DNA from 2 places in the Escherichia sp. MAL-1 genome. Region 2 is predicted to be linked to the other one. Evidence: predicted binding sites of a transcription regulator. Region 2 holds the regulator's gene; the other holds the start of a gene.
What was found. Region 2 encodes Fur, which represses iron uptake genes when iron is present. Its sites were predicted from a motif close to ATAATAATGAGAACNACTATCAA; they were not measured.
Positions count from the first base shown of each region.

Region 1 (7,509 bases), 390 kb from region 2:
TTGAGCAGGGCAGAAGAGAGCGAGGCCAGCCGGTGTTCGTTAGCGAGATCCAGCCCTGCCGAGTTGTCGCGCCCGTGACCGTAAAGATCGCGCGGCAGGGGAATTTTCGGATGCGGTAATCCAGTTTGCCCTTCCTGTTGCGCCAGTTTTTCTACAGCAGTGACCGGATCGGCGACCAGTTCATCCAGTGGCAAAGAGGTGTCGGCAATACGGTTAACAAACGAGGTGTTAGCACCGTTTTCCAGCAGGCGACGCACCAGATACGCCAACAGCGTTTCATGGGTACCGACCGGAGCATAAATACGACACGGACGGTTAAGTTTGCCGTCGGCAACTTTCCCGGTGACCTGCTCATACAGTGGCTCGCCCATACCATGCAGGCACTGGAACTCGTACTGACCCGGATAGTAGTTCTGACCTGCCAGTTGATAAATCGCTGCCAGCGTATGGGCGTTGTGCGTCGCGAACTGCGGGTAGATTAGATTCGGCACCGCCAGCAGCTTTTTCGCACAGGCGAGATATGAAACGTCGGTATACACCTTGCGGGTATAAACCGGATAGCCTTCAAGGCCGTCCATCTGCGCACGCTTGATTTCACTATCCCAGTACGCGCCTTTCACCAGGCGAATCATCAGACGGCGACGGCTGCGGGTGGCGAGATCAATCAGGTAATCAATCACCAGTGGGCAGCGTTTTTGATAAGCCTGAATAACAAAACCGATACCGTTCCAGCCTGCCAGCTCAGGCTCGAAACAGAGTTTTTCCAGCAGATCGAGGGAGATCTCCAGACGATCGGCCTCTTCGGCGTCAATGTTGATACCAATATCGTACTGACGCGCCAGCAGGGTGAGTGATTTCAGACGTGGGTAAAGCTCTTCCATTACCCGGTCATACTGGGCGCGGCTGTAACGCGGATGCAGCGCCGACAGCTTGATTGAAATGCCCGGACCTTCATAGATGCCACGACCATTGGACGCTTTACCAATGGCGTGAATCGCCTGCTGATAGGAAACCATATACGCTTGTGCATCTGCGGCAGTCAGTGCAGCTTCGCCAAGCATATCGTAAGAGTAACGGAAACCTTTCTCTTCCAGCTTGCGGGCATTGGCTAACGCTTCCGCGATGGTTTCGCCAGTGACGAACTGCTCGCCCATCAGGCGCATCGCCATATCCACACCTTTGCGGATCAGCGGTTCACCGCTTTTACCGATAATGCGGTTCAGCGAGCGGGAGAGGCTGGCTTCGTTATGGGTGGAAACCAGTTTGCCAGTAAACAGCAGCCCCCAGGTGGCGGCATTAACAAACAGTGACGGGCTACGACCAATGTGTGACTGCCAGTTACCGTTGCTGATTTTGTCGCGAATTAACGCATCACGGGTGGCTTTGTCGGGAATACGCAACAACGCTTCCGCCAGACACATCAGCGCCACGCCTTCCTGCGATGACAACGAAAACTCCTGCAATAACCCCTGAACCATACCTGCGCGACCACTGGCGTTTTTTTGATTACGCAGTTTATCGGCCAGTTGATACGCCAGTTTGTGCGCCTGTTCAGCAACTGGCTGCGGCAGGCGGGCTTGTTCCAGCAGCATAGAAACCGCTTCGGTTTCCGGGCGGCGATAGGCCGCTGTGATCGCGGCGCGGGAAACCGACTGGGGCAAAATTTGCTCGGCAAAGTCGAGGAATGGTTGGTGTGGTTCCTCTGCCGGAGTCGGTGCTTCATCGCTCTCATTGGCAGCGCCAGAAAGCAGCGCAGGTAGCTCCGGCAGAGTATCGCTGTTTTCCAGTTGTTCGAGATAAGAAAAAATCGCCTGCTTAATTAACCAGTGTGGCGTGCGATCGATACGTGTCGCGGCAGACTTAATACGCTCACGCGTCGCGTCGTCCAGCTTAACCCCCATGGTGGTGGTTCCCATGCCATTACTCCTGTTGTTCTGAAAGGTGCAACTTAACGTTATCGTGAAATATCCATGATGTTGCAACTTTGTGCAACCATGTTAAATGTGACATGCGTAGCAAGCTTAAAAATGAATGAAATGTTAATAAAAGAAATCGATATGACAGGGATTAAAAAAATAACTCAGACTTTTTCTCTGCGGCAGTTAACATTTTTGAAAGGTGCAACCGCAAAAAATGTGAGAGAGTGCAACCTGATGAAAAATAGTGTCGCTGAGCACTAAAATTTAATGTAAATGGTGTGTTAAATCGATTGTGAATAACCAGCGCTTCCGGCAGGATACGGTCGCCCTGGTAAAACATAAACTCTGTTACCCCGTTCCGGTGGCAGATATAACGGCAAGTTTCGACATTGCCGATAATAATTTTTTGGAGACTTTAGATGGCTATTAGCACACCGATGTTGGTGACATTTTGTGTCTATATCTTTGGCATGATATTGATTGGGTTTATCGCCTGGCGATCAACGAAAAACTTTGACGACTATATTCTGGGCGGTCGTAGCCTTGGGCCATTCGTGACGGCATTATCGGCGGGTGCGTCGGATATGAGCGGCTGGCTGTTAATGGGGTTGCCGGGCGCGGTTTTTCTTTCCGGGATTTCCGAAAGTTGGATCGCCATTGGCCTGACATTAGGCGCGTGGATCAACTGGAAGCTGGTGGCGGGGCGGTTGCGTGTGCATACCGAATACAACAATAACGCCTTAACATTGCCGGATTATTTCACCGGGCGCTTTGAAGATAAAAGCCGCATTTTGCGCATTATCTCCGCGCTGGTGATTTTGCTGTTCTTCACCATTTATTGCGCTTCGGGCATTGTGGCAGGCGCGCGTCTGTTTGAAAGTACCTTTGGCATGAGCTACGAAACGGCTCTGTGGGCGGGAGCTGCGGCGACGATCCTTTACACCTTTATTGGCGGTTTCCTCGCGGTGAGCTGGACTGACACTGTACAGGCCAGCCTGATGATTTTTGCCCTGATCCTGACGCCGGTTATCGTCATTATCAGTGTCGGTGGCTTTGGTGACTCGCTGGAAGTGATCAAACAAAAGAGCATCGAAAACGTTGATATGCTCAAAGGGCTGAACTTTGTCGCCATTATCTCACTGATGGGGTGGGGGCTGGGTTACTTCGGGCAACCGCACATCCTGGCGCGTTTTATGGCGGCAGACTCTCACCACAGCATTGTCCATGCGCGTCGTATCAGTATGACCTGGATGATCCTCTGCCTGGCAGGGGCGGTAGCTGTCGGCTTCTTTGGTATTGCTTACTTTAATGAGCACCCGGCGGTAGCAGGTGCGGTAAACCAGAATGCTGAGCGCGTGTTTATCGAACTGGCGCAAATTCTGTTTAACCCGTGGATTGCCGGGATTCTGCTGTCGGCAATTCTGGCGGCGGTAATGTCAACCTTAAGTTGCCAGCTGCTGGTGTGCTCCAGTGCGATTACCGAAGATTTATACAAAGCGTTTCTGCGTAAACATGCCAGCCAGAAAGAGCTGGTGTGGGTAGGTCGTGTGATGGTGCTGGTGGTGGCGCTGGTGGCCATTGCGCTGGCGGCAAACCCGGAAAACCGTGTGCTGGGGCTAGTGAGCTATGCGTGGGCAGGCTTTGGCGCGGCGTTTGGTCCGGTGGTGCTGTTCTCGGTGATGTGGTCACGCATGACGCGCAACGGTGCGCTGGCGGGGATGATCATCGGGGCGCTGACGGTTATCGTCTGGAAACAGTTCGGCTGGCTGGGACTGTACGAAATTATTCCGGGCTTTATCTTCAGCAGTATTGGGATTGTAGTGTTTAGTTTGCTGGGTAAAGCGCCGTCAGCGGCGATGCAAAAACGCTTTGCCGAGGCCGATGCGCACTATCATTCGGCTCCGCCGTCACGGTTGCAGGAAAGCTAAGGGACTTAGCCTGCGGCGGTTTTGTTTGGCTTCAGCAGCGGGTTGCGCTCCCTTAATGTGCCTCGCCATATAAATTGAATGGTGCAGGGAGCGCGCAGGGGGCGGCCAATCGCCGCCGCCCCCTGCTGTCCCGGCCTTCGGGGAACGCTTGAGCGATTTTGACGCCACCAACACCCGAGCTGTTATTATGTTCCGGGCAAAAAGTTAGATTTGATAATCGCGGATGGACGAAATTGCTTGATACACCCGCTTATCAGTTTTACATGGAAGCTCTGATGCATTGAGTCTGGACAGTTTTGTCGGCTGGATACGGCGTTTACGCGGCATCCGGCAAGAACACATGGCTCGTTGTAAACAATCCCATCTTTGTACCTGGAATAATCGTTTATATCCCCTGGCATTACCTCTCTTTGTTTACATTTCAACATCATTTTATAAACATTCCGCTTGTATTTTTCTTTACCGTAATGATAATCGCTATCACTGCGATTTACTTTTCTTTGCATAGATTGACTCAGAAAAACGTTTAAGGGTGGGTGGCATGTTTGTTCCGTTTCTCATTATGTTGCGCGAAGGACTTGAAGCCGCGCTGATTGTCAGTTTGATTGCCAGCTATCTTAAGCGTACCCAGCGAGGCCGATGGATTGGTGTGATGTGGATTGGCGTGTTGCTTGCCGCTGCGTTGTGCCTGGGCTTGGGTATCTTCATTAACGAAACCACCGGCGAATTTCCGCAAAAAGAACAGGAACTGTTTGAAGGTATCGTGGCGGTGATCGCCGTGGTGATCCTTACCTGGATGGTTTTCTGGATGCGCAAAGTGTCGCGCAACGTCAAAGTGCAACTGGAACAGGCAGTCGATAGCGCATTGCAGCGTGGAAATCATCATGGCTGGGCGCTGGTGATGATGGTCTTTTTTGCCGTTGCAAGGGAAGGGCTGGAGTCGGTCTTTTTCCTGCTGGCGGCATTTCAACAAGATGTCGGGATCTGGCCGCCGCTGGGTGCAATGCTCGGTCTTGCTACTGCCGTGGTGCTAGGCTTCCTGCTCTACTGGGGCGGTATTCGCCTCAATCTTGGTGCATTTTTTAAATGGACCAGCCTGTTTATTCTCTTCGTCGCCGCAGGGCTGGCAGCTGGTGCCATTCGCGCATTTCATGAAGCCGGATTGTGGAACCACTTTCAGGAAATCGCCTTCGATATGAGTGCGGTGCTCTCAACTCACTCGCTGTTTGGCACGCTGATGGAAGGGATTTTTGGCTATCAGGAAGCGCCGAGCGTCAGCGAAGTCGCCGTCTGGTTTATTTATCTCATCCCGGCGCTGGTGGCATTTGCTCTGCCACCACGCGCAGGGGCGACAGCGTCTCGCTCCGCGTAACAAATACGACGCAAACTCTTGCTTAGTTACAACATACTTTAAAGGGATAGTCTCGTTATGACCATTAACTTCCGCCGTAACGCATTGCAGTTGAGCGTGGCTGCGCTGTTTTCTTCTGCTTTTATGGCTAACGCCGCTGATGTGCCGCAGGTCAAAGTGACCGTGACGGATAAGCAGTGCGAACCGATGACCATTACGGTTAACGCCGGGAAAACACAGTTCATTATTCAGAACCACAGCCAGAAGGCGCTGGAGTGGGAGATCCTCAAAGGCGTGATGGTGGTGGAAGAGCGGGAAAATATCGCCCCTGGCTTTAGCCAGAAAATGACGGCGAATTTACAGCCTGGCGAATACGATATGACCTGCGGTCTGCTGACTAACCCGAAAGGGAAGTTGATCGTCAAAGGTGAGGCAACGGCGGATGCGGCGCAAAGTGATGCGCTGTTAAGTCTTGGTGGTGCAATTACTGCATATAAAGCGTATGTCATGGCGGAAACCACGCAGCTGGTGACCGACACCAAAGCCTTTACCGACGCGATTAAAGCAGGCGATATCGAAAAAGCGAAAGCACTGTATGCACCGACGCGCCAGCACTATGAGCGTATTGAACCGATTGCTGAACTGTTCTCCGATCTGGATGGCAGCATTGACGCCCGTGAAGATGATTACGAGCAAAAAGCCGCCGACCCAAAATTCACTGGTTTCCACCGTCTGGAAAAAGCATTGTTTGGCGACAACACCACCAAAGGGATGGATCAGTACGCTGAGCAGCTTTATACCGATGTGGTCGATTTGCAAAAACGCATCAGTGAACTGGCTTTCCCACCTTCAAAAGTGGTCGGCGGCGCAGCCGGACTGATTGAGGAAGTGGCAGCCAGCAAAATTAGCGGTGAAGAAGATCGCTACAGCCACACCGATCTGTGGGATTTCCAGGCTAACGTTGAAGGCTCGCAGAAAATTGTCGATTTGCTGCGTCCACAACTGCAAAAAGCCAACCCGGAACTGCTGGCAAAAGTCGATGCCAACTTTAAAAAGGTCGATACCATTCTGGCGAAATACCGTACTAAAGACGGTTTTGAAACCTACGACAAATTGACCGATGCCGACCGGAATGCACTGAAAGGACCGATTACTGCGCTGGCGGAAGATCTGGCGCAACTTCGCGGTGTGCTGGGACTGGATTAAGCGTTATGCAGTATAAAGATGAAAACGGCGTGAATGAACCGTCACGCCGACGTTTACTGAAAGTGATAGGTGCACTGGCGCTGGCGGGAAGTTGTCCGGTCGCTCATGCACAAAAAACGCAAAGTGCGCCGGGTACGCTTTCACCGGATGCTCGCAATGAGAAACAGCCGTTTTATGGTGAGCATCAGGCAGGGATCCTGACGCCACAACAGGCCGCAATGATGCTGGTGGCGTTTGATGTGCTTGCCAGCGATAAAGCCGATCTTGAGCGGTTGTTTCGCTTGTTGACTCAGCGTTTTGCTTTTCTGACTCAGGGCGGAGCAGCACCAGAAACGCCAAATCCGCGCCTGCCACCACTCGATTCCGGCATTCTTGGCGGCTACATTGCGCCCGATAATCTCACCATCACGTTATCGGTGGGTCACTCATTGTTTGATGAGCGCTTTGGCCTTGCGCCACAGATGCCAAAAAAGCTGCAGAAGATGACGCGTTTCCCCAACGACTCGCTGGATGCGGCGTTATGTCATGGTGATGTGTTGCTACAGATTTGCGCCAACACCCAGGACACGGTTATCCATGCGCTGCGCGATATCATCAAACACACGCCGGATTTGCTCAGTGTGCGCTGGAAGCGGGAAGGGTTTATTTCCGATCACGCGGCGCGTAGTAAAGGCAAAGAGACGCCGATTAATTTGCTGGGTTTCAAAGACGGCACTGCCAATCCCGATAGCCAGAATGATAAGTTGATGCAAAAAGTGGTGTGGGTAACGGCAGATCAGCAGGAGCCTGCGTGGACAATCGGTGGCAGCTATCAGGCAGTACGCTTGATTCAGTTTCGAGTGGAATTTTGGGACAGAACGCCGCTGAAAGAACAGCAGACGATTTTTGGCCGTGATAAGCAAACCGGTGCGCCGCTGGGAATGCAGCATGAGCATGATGTGCCTGATTACGCCAGCGACCCGGAAGGGAAGGTGATCGCGCTGGACAGCCATATCCGGCTGGCGAATCCCCGCACGGCGGAGAGTGAGTCCAGCCTGATGCTGCGTCGTGGCTACAGTTATTCACTGGGCGTCACCAACTCCGGGCAACTGGATATGGGGTTGCT
Region 1 covers NZ_CM129609.1:3,043,529-3,051,037, reverse strand. Annotated here, with positions in the region: gene putA (trifunctional transcriptional regulator/proline dehydrogenase/L-glutamate gamma-semialdehyde dehydrogenase) at 1-1,916, opposite strand, end outside; gene ACU8XX_RS15280 (hypothetical protein) at 1,971-2,180, shown strand; gene putP (sodium/proline symporter PutP) at 2,339-3,847, shown strand; gene efeU (iron uptake transporter permease EfeU) at 4,389-5,219, shown strand; gene efeO (iron uptake system protein EfeO) at 5,277-6,404, shown strand; gene efeB (iron uptake transporter deferrochelatase/peroxidase subunit) at 6,410-7,509, shown strand, end outside.
Region 1: efeU (iron uptake transporter permease EfeU) is a predicted target of Fur. The motif match lies at 4,309-4,331, and genes of this name have one in related genera.

Region 2 (7,509 bases):
ACGATTGTGGATTGCCATTGCTTTGTCCTTTGTCTGCAACGTTTTAGATAGTTCCGCAAACCTTCTCAATCAATTCCGCCGGGAATTGCATCGACTGCATGATGTGTTCGATCATGCTGCATTTACGGCCGGTGTTGGTGTTGGTGATCACCCAATACGGCGTGCCTGGCACATGTTTCGGCTTGGTCTGATTACCATTTTTCAGCAGCGTTTGTTCATCTGCCGCAAAGTAAACGCGTGTACGACCGTGCAACGATTCCGTTGCTTCGGCAAACGCCTGGGCGTCAAGAGAATATAGTGTAGACAACAGCAGCATAAAGCGATTGACCGCTCGCTTTTGCTCTGCGTATTCGTCCGAAAGCAGAAGTTCACGCATTGCGCGAACCTTGTCTTTAATCGTTTTGACCGGCTTCGCTTCGACGATAGCAGGTGACGCAACGCGAACCTCTTTCGTCACCGGAGCAGCAGGCTGTGATGCGGCGGAAAATTTCAACATACGCCGTAAAATGTCGGATGCGCTCTCGCCGATATGCTTAGTGTGGCTGGCAATATAGCTGTAGAGTTCATCATCAACTTCAATCGTTTTCATCTTAATCCAGTGCAGTGTCTTAGCTGAATACAAGTCGCCAGGAGTATATGAATAAATCCCGGCAGCGGATAGCGTCAAGCCTGGCTTGCAGAAAAACTCGGAATAAACCTTATTTGTTGCAGCCCTGTGGCACAATGGTCAACATAATACCCTAACCCGACAACGCGAAAAAAAGAACTTTGCCATGAAATTGAATATCCGCGCGCAAACTGCACAAAACCAGCACAATAATTCTCCCATCGTTCTTGTCCATGGTCTGTTTGGTAGCCTCGACAACCTTGGCGTACTGGCTCGCGATCTGGTAAACGATCACAATATCATCCAGGTTGATATGCGTAACCACGGTCTTTCACCGAGAGAGCCGGTAATGAATTACCCGGCGATGGCGCAGGATCTTGTTGATACCCTGGATGCACTGCAGATCGACAAAGCAACATTTATCGGTCACTCCATGGGCGGTAAAGCGGTAATGGCACTTACTGCACTGGCCCCCGATCGCATCGATAAACTGGTGGCGATCGATATCGCACCGGTCGACTATCACGTACGCCGTCATGATGAGATTTTCGCAGCTATCAACGCGGTCAGTGAATCGGACGCACAAACTCGCCAGCAAGCAGCAGCAATAATGCGCCAGCATCTTAATGAAGAAGGGGTGATTCAGTTTCTGTTGAAATCTTTTGTTGACGGGGAGTGGCGCTTTAACGTGCCGGTATTGTGGGATCAGTATCCGCATATTGTGGGTTGGGAGAAAATCCCGGCATGGGATCACCCTGCCCTGTTTATCCCTGGTGGTAATTCTCCGTATGTTAGCGAGCAGTACCGTGATGATTTACTGGCACAATTTCCACAGGCACGGGCGCATGTCATTGCAGGCGCGGGTCACTGGGTCCATGCTGAAAAACCAGATGCGGTATTACGCGCTATCCGTCGCTATCTCAATGATTAACGCAACTGATTAAAAACCCAGCGTCCGCGTCGCTTTCCGCGCGTGGGCGTTGGCGTGACTCATCGCGCTGATGTATTATGGCGCGCTATCCATCCGGGCAGAGGCCTGGCTGATTGTTTCCCCCGAAGTCACCAAGATCATGGCCAAAGAACAAACGGACCGTACGACATTAGATCTGTTCGCGCACGAGCGTCGACCGGGACGACCGAAAACTAATCCGCTTTCGCGCGATGAACAGCTGCGTATTAATAAACGCAACCAACTAAAACGCGACAAAGTACGTGGCCTTAAGCGTGTCGAACTGAAGCTGAACGCGGAAGCTGTCGAGGCGCTGAACGAGCTGGCGGAATCGCGCAATATGAGCCGTAGCGAACTGATCGAAGAGATGTTAATGCAGCAACTGGCGGCGCTGCGTAGTCAGGGCATCGTTTAAATTTCCACTTTCATGTAGCACAGTGTGCAGTCCTGCTCGTTTGCTGATTCCGCAAGACTGCCTGTTCTGCTATGATTGCCTTTATCCGTGGGCAATTTTCCACCCCCATTTCAATAAGTTTCAAGAGGTTATTTCACTCATGGCTATCACTGGCATCTTTTTCGGCAGCGACACCGGTAATACCGAAAATATCGCAAAAATGATTCAAAAACAGCTTGGTAAAGACGTTGCCGATGTCCATGACATTGCAAAAAGCAGCAAAGAAGATCTGGAAGCTTATGACATTCTGCTGCTGGGCATCCCAACCTGGTATTACGGCGAAGCGCAGTGTGACTGGGATGACTTCTTCCCGACTCTCGAAGAGATTGATTTCAATGGCAAACTGGTTGCGCTGTTTGGTTGTGGTGACCAGGAAGATTACGCCGAATATTTCTGCGACGCATTGGGCACCATCCGCGACATCATTCAACCGCGCGGTGCAACCATCGTTGGTCACTGGCCAACTGCGGGCTATCATTTCGAAGCATCAAAAGGTCTGGCAGATGACGACCACTTTGTCGGTCTGGCTATCGACGAAGACCGTCAGCCGGAACTGACCGCTGAACGTGTAGAAAAATGGGTTAAACAGATTTCTGAAGAGTTGCATCTCGACGAAATTCTCAATGCCTGATGTGATGCGGCGTAGACTCATGTCTACGCCGTATTAATAGATAATGCCAATCAAAATAATTGCTACAAATTTGTAACTTTTGCTGTTGTACCTGTACAATGTCCCGGTGTTCAAGTGGCCTTGCCGTTGTAAATGTAAGCTATGCCACGTTTTTATTAACAATATTTGCCAGGGACTTGTGGTTTTCATTTAGGCGTGGCAATTCTATAATGATACGCATTATCTCAAGAGCAAATTCTGTCACTTCTTCTAATGAAGTGAACCGCTTAGTAACAGGACAGATTCCGCATGACTGATAACAATACCGCCCTAAAGAAAGCTGGCCTGAAAGTAACGCTTCCTCGTTTAAAAATCCTGGAAGTTCTTCAGGAGCCGGACAACCATCACGTCAGTGCGGAAGATTTATACAAACGTCTGATCGATATGGGTGAAGAAATTGGTCTGGCTACGGTATATCGCGTACTGAACCAGTTTGACGACGCTGGTATCGTCACCCGCCACAATTTTGAAGGCGGTAAATCCGTATTTGAACTGACACAGCAACATCACCACGATCACCTGATCTGCCTCGACTGCGGCAAGGTTATCGAATTTAGTGATGATTCCATCGAAGCGCGTCAGCGTGAAATTGCCGCAAAACATGGCATTCGCCTGACTAACCACAGTCTCTATCTTTACGGTCACTGTGCCGAAGGCGATTGCCGCGAAGATGAGCACGCGCACGAAGGCAAATAAGCCAGCCTGAACGAGAAAAGCCAACCTGCGGGTTGGCTTTTTTATGCAAGGGAAATAAGAAAAGCGAGAGTTACAGCTCTCACTTATTTGTTATTACTGCGAATTTCCTGCCAGACCTTATCACAATCGGCTTTCACCGCCTGATCATTTCCGGTTTGCGTTGCACGCAGACACTGCTGATAATCCAGTACGCGGACACTTTCCTGGTCGGCAAACTGCTGATGTTGTTTCTCTTTCTTCAGCACGTTTAACACGCTCTGGCAGGCTTCAATTTTTTCCGGCGAACCTTGCGCGGTGTTGATACAGGCGCTGTATGCCTCTTTCAGACGGCTGTCTTCCTGTGGTGCGGTTGATTGCGCACAAGCTACCAGCCCCGATGCCATCATGGCGATGAGAATCAGTTTTTTCATAGCAAATTCCTCAAACGTGCGGCAGGCACAAAACCTGCCGCGTCGGGCATCAGAAGATGGTGAATGGTGCGATTACCATAAATTTTACGTCACGCTCATCCTGGAAGATGTTGCCGTAACCACCGCCCCAGCTTGGGATGTCGGAGTGGTTGTCGTATTCGGTGAAGTGCAGTTTGAACATCGTGCCTTTGGCGCGACCGTCCTGAATGGTATAGACCGCATCCAGGCTGTATGCAGACTCTTCAATAGTCCGGTTTTTGTCGTAGTACGCATCCGGATTGCTCTGCCAGGTCGCAGGTTTAGCATCCCATGCGTAAACGTAGGAAGCGCCGATGGCGAAGCCTGGAAGATTCCAGTTTTTCAGGTCATACATCGCACCGAAGAAGACTGCTTTTTCGCCGTTGGCGTTGAAGTCAGAACGGTTGTCCCACCAGATATCCAGGCGACCGTTTGAGGAAGCGTAGGTTGGAGTCATACGTTGCAGGAAGTATCCCTGCTGACCGTCAGCCTTAACCCAGGTGCCTTCGAGGCGCAAATCCACTACGTCAGCCGCCCGGTAACCAAAGGTCAACGCCTGCAGCCAGGCGGTGCCGTCATAAAGGTCGTTGACGCTGCGATCGTCAACTTTATCGCGGGTACCGTAGAACTGGTAGCTGGTGGTTAACGGGCTACCGGCGATATCAAATTTGTAGCTGGCTTTGGCAAAATATTGATCGATATACCCTTCCGCCTGACCAAAAGCCGCTTCCAGTACGAAGTTATTTTTGAAGTCGTATTTCGCCCCAAGGGAGTGCAGATAATCAACTTTGGTGGTTTTATCGTTCTGATAAAACTCATCCATTTCCAGATGCCACGGCGCTTTGTATTCGTTGGTCCACATGTAGGAGAAACTCAACGCACCGGCATCGCCGTAATCAAAATTCGCTCCGGCTTCCGCACCCTGATAAGTACCCGGCATAAAGCTCCAGTGAGGCGCTAACAGCGTCTGACCGGTTGGCTGAATATAACCTGCCCTCGCCCAAACCGGACCGTATTTAAATTTGGCCGCTGCTTTATACAGGCTTATACCGCTTTTGTCGCCGGACCAGTCTTCGTCATAGGCTTTATTACTTTTTGAAAACGCGATTTCGTTCGGGTGAGAGCTGTCGCCGTTTTCCGCCATTTCAATCGCCGTAAACGCGGCAATATCAAGGCCGAACATATCAGCAGCATAACCAGACTGAAAATCGAGGTTGGCATTCCAGGTGGAGTGAGAAAGGTTGGTTTTGTATTTGTCGCCGTCGGTAACATCTTTACGGTCGCGTTCACGCTGCCAGTAATATATACCGCCGGTTAAGGTTGAATCGTCGATGAATCCTTCGGCGCGAGCCTCCGGCATTGCCATAAAGCCCGACATTGCTGTAACACCGGCGATAGCCAGCGCCAGCGTACTACGTTTGCCACTAAACGTACGCATGGGTTAATCCTCTTTGACGTATAAATTGCTGCACCAAAGGTGAACAGCGAAAAAATAAAAATTAAAAAAGTAGCGTTGAGAAAAGTCTCGCTGACTACAGGAACAGACTATTTTTCGCGACGCGAATTATCAATCTCTTTCTGTAACCAGAATGTAAGAACATGAGCAACCGCACATATTTTGATGATTTTTGTTACAAGGCTTAAGTTTGCGGTTGAAAGGCTTGCAGAAGAATAAAAGCGTGAAATTCCAGCAAGATGAAAGCGGTTACATTTTATTTAATTATGTTTTGTTATTTTAAATTTATTTTATGGATAAATTGCGAAGCGGAATTAATTCGCGAAGAAAAGTAGAAAAAACGCCGCTGAACGCGGCGTTTTGGATTGTTTGTTGTTTCTTGCCGGATGCGGCGTGAACGCCTTATCCGGCCTACAAAAGCACGCAAACTCAATATATTGCAGAGATCATGTAGGCCTGATAAGCGTAGCGCATCAGGCAATTTAGCGTTTGAAACTGTTTGTCTGTTCCTTGCCGGATGCGACGTAAACGCCCCATCCGGCATAGCGAAACTTAAAATTACTCGCCTACTTTCGCCCAGGTATCACGCAGCCCAACGGTGCGGTTAAATACCGGTTTTTCCGCCGTAGAATGGCGGCTATCGAGGCAGAAGTAACCTTCACGCTCAAACTGGAATGCTTTACCCGCAACCGCATCTTTCAGCGACGGTTCAGCAAAGCCCTGTTTGATCACCAGCGATTCCGGGTTAATCACCGACAGGAAATCATCCGCAGCACCTGGGTTAGGCACGCTGAACAGACGGTCATACAAACGGATTTCAACCGGCAGCGCATGTGCCGCGCTCACCCAGTGAATAACACCTTTGACTTTACGACCATCTGCCGGATCTTTGCTTAAGGTATCGGCGTCATAAGTACAGAAGATGGTGGTGATATTACCTTCGGCATCTTTCTCGACGCGTTCTGCCTTAATCACATAAGCATTACGCAGACGCACTTCTTTACCCAGCACCAGACGTTTGTACTGCTTGTTAGCTTCTTCGCGGAAATCGGCGCGATCAATCCAAATCTCACCGCTAAACGGCACCTGACGGCTGCCCATTTCCGGTTTGTTCGGATGGTTCGGCATGGTAACCATTTCGCCTTCGCCCTGATAGTTTTCGATAACCAGTTTCACCGGATCGATAACCGCCATTGCGCGCGGCGCATTTTCGTTGAGATCTTCACGGATGCAGGATTCCAGCGACGCCATCTCAATGGTGTTGTCCTGCTTGGTCACGCCGATGCGTTTGCAGAACTCACGAATAGAAGCCGCAGTGTAACCACGACGACGCAGACCGGAAATGGTCGGCATACGCGGGTCATCCCAGCCTTCAACGTGCTTGTCGGTCACCAGCAGGTTCAACTTACGCTTGGACATCACGGTGTATTCCAGATTCAGGCGCGAGAACTCATACTGGCGCGGGTGAACAGGAATCGTGATGTTGTCCAGTACCCAGTCGTACAGACGACGGTTGTCCTGGAACTCAAGCGTACACAGAGAGTGCGTAATACCTTCCAGGGCATCGCTGATGCAGTGGGTGAAGTCGTACATCGGGTAGATGCACCACTTGTTGCCAGTCTGGTGGTGTTCAGCAAATTTAATACGGTACAGCACCGGATCGCGCATCACGATAAACGGTGAAGCCATGTCGATTTTCGCACGCAGGCAGGCTTTACCTTCTTCAAAACCACCGGCACGCATTTTTTCGAACAGCGCCAGGTTCTCTTCAACGCTGCGGTCGCGGTACGGGCTGTTTTTACCCGGTTGCGTCAGGGTGCCGCGGTATTCGCGGATCTGTTCCGGCGTCAGTTCATCAACGTACGCCAGGCCTTTATTGATCAGTTCGATCGCATAGGCGTGGAGCTGATCAAAATAATCGGAGGAGTAACGGACGTTACCAGACCAGTGAAAACCTAACCACTCTACGTCGTTTTTGATCGACTCAACATACTCGATATCTTCTTTTACCGGGTTAGTGTCGTCGAAACGCAGGTTGCACTGGCCTTTATAGTCCTGGGCGATCCCGAAGTTCAGGCAGATAGATTTCGCATGGCCAATATGCAGATAGCCATTCGGCTCCGGCGGGAAACGGGTGTGTACTGTGGTGTGCTTACCACTGGCCAGATCTTCATCGATGATCTGACGGATAAAGTTAGTCGGGCGGGCTTCTGCCTCACTCATCGTGGATTCCTCAAAGCGTAAACAAC
Region 2 covers NZ_CM129609.1:3,437,242-3,444,750, forward strand. Annotated here, with positions in the region: gene pgm (phosphoglucomutase (alpha-D-glucose-1,6-bisphosphate-dependent)) at 1-18, opposite strand, end outside; gene seqA (replication initiation negative regulator SeqA) at 44-589, opposite strand; gene ybfF (esterase) at 774-1,538, shown strand; gene ybfE (LexA regulated protein) at 1,678-1,971, shown strand; gene fldA (flavodoxin FldA) at 2,111-2,641, shown strand; gene uof (fur leader peptide) at 2,851-2,937, shown strand; gene fur (ferric iron uptake transcriptional regulator) at 2,930-3,376, shown strand; gene chiQ (ChiQ/YbfN family lipoprotein) at 3,460-3,786, opposite strand; gene chiP (chitoporin ChiP) at 3,836-5,242, opposite strand; gene glnS (glutamine--tRNA ligase) at 5,819-7,483, opposite strand.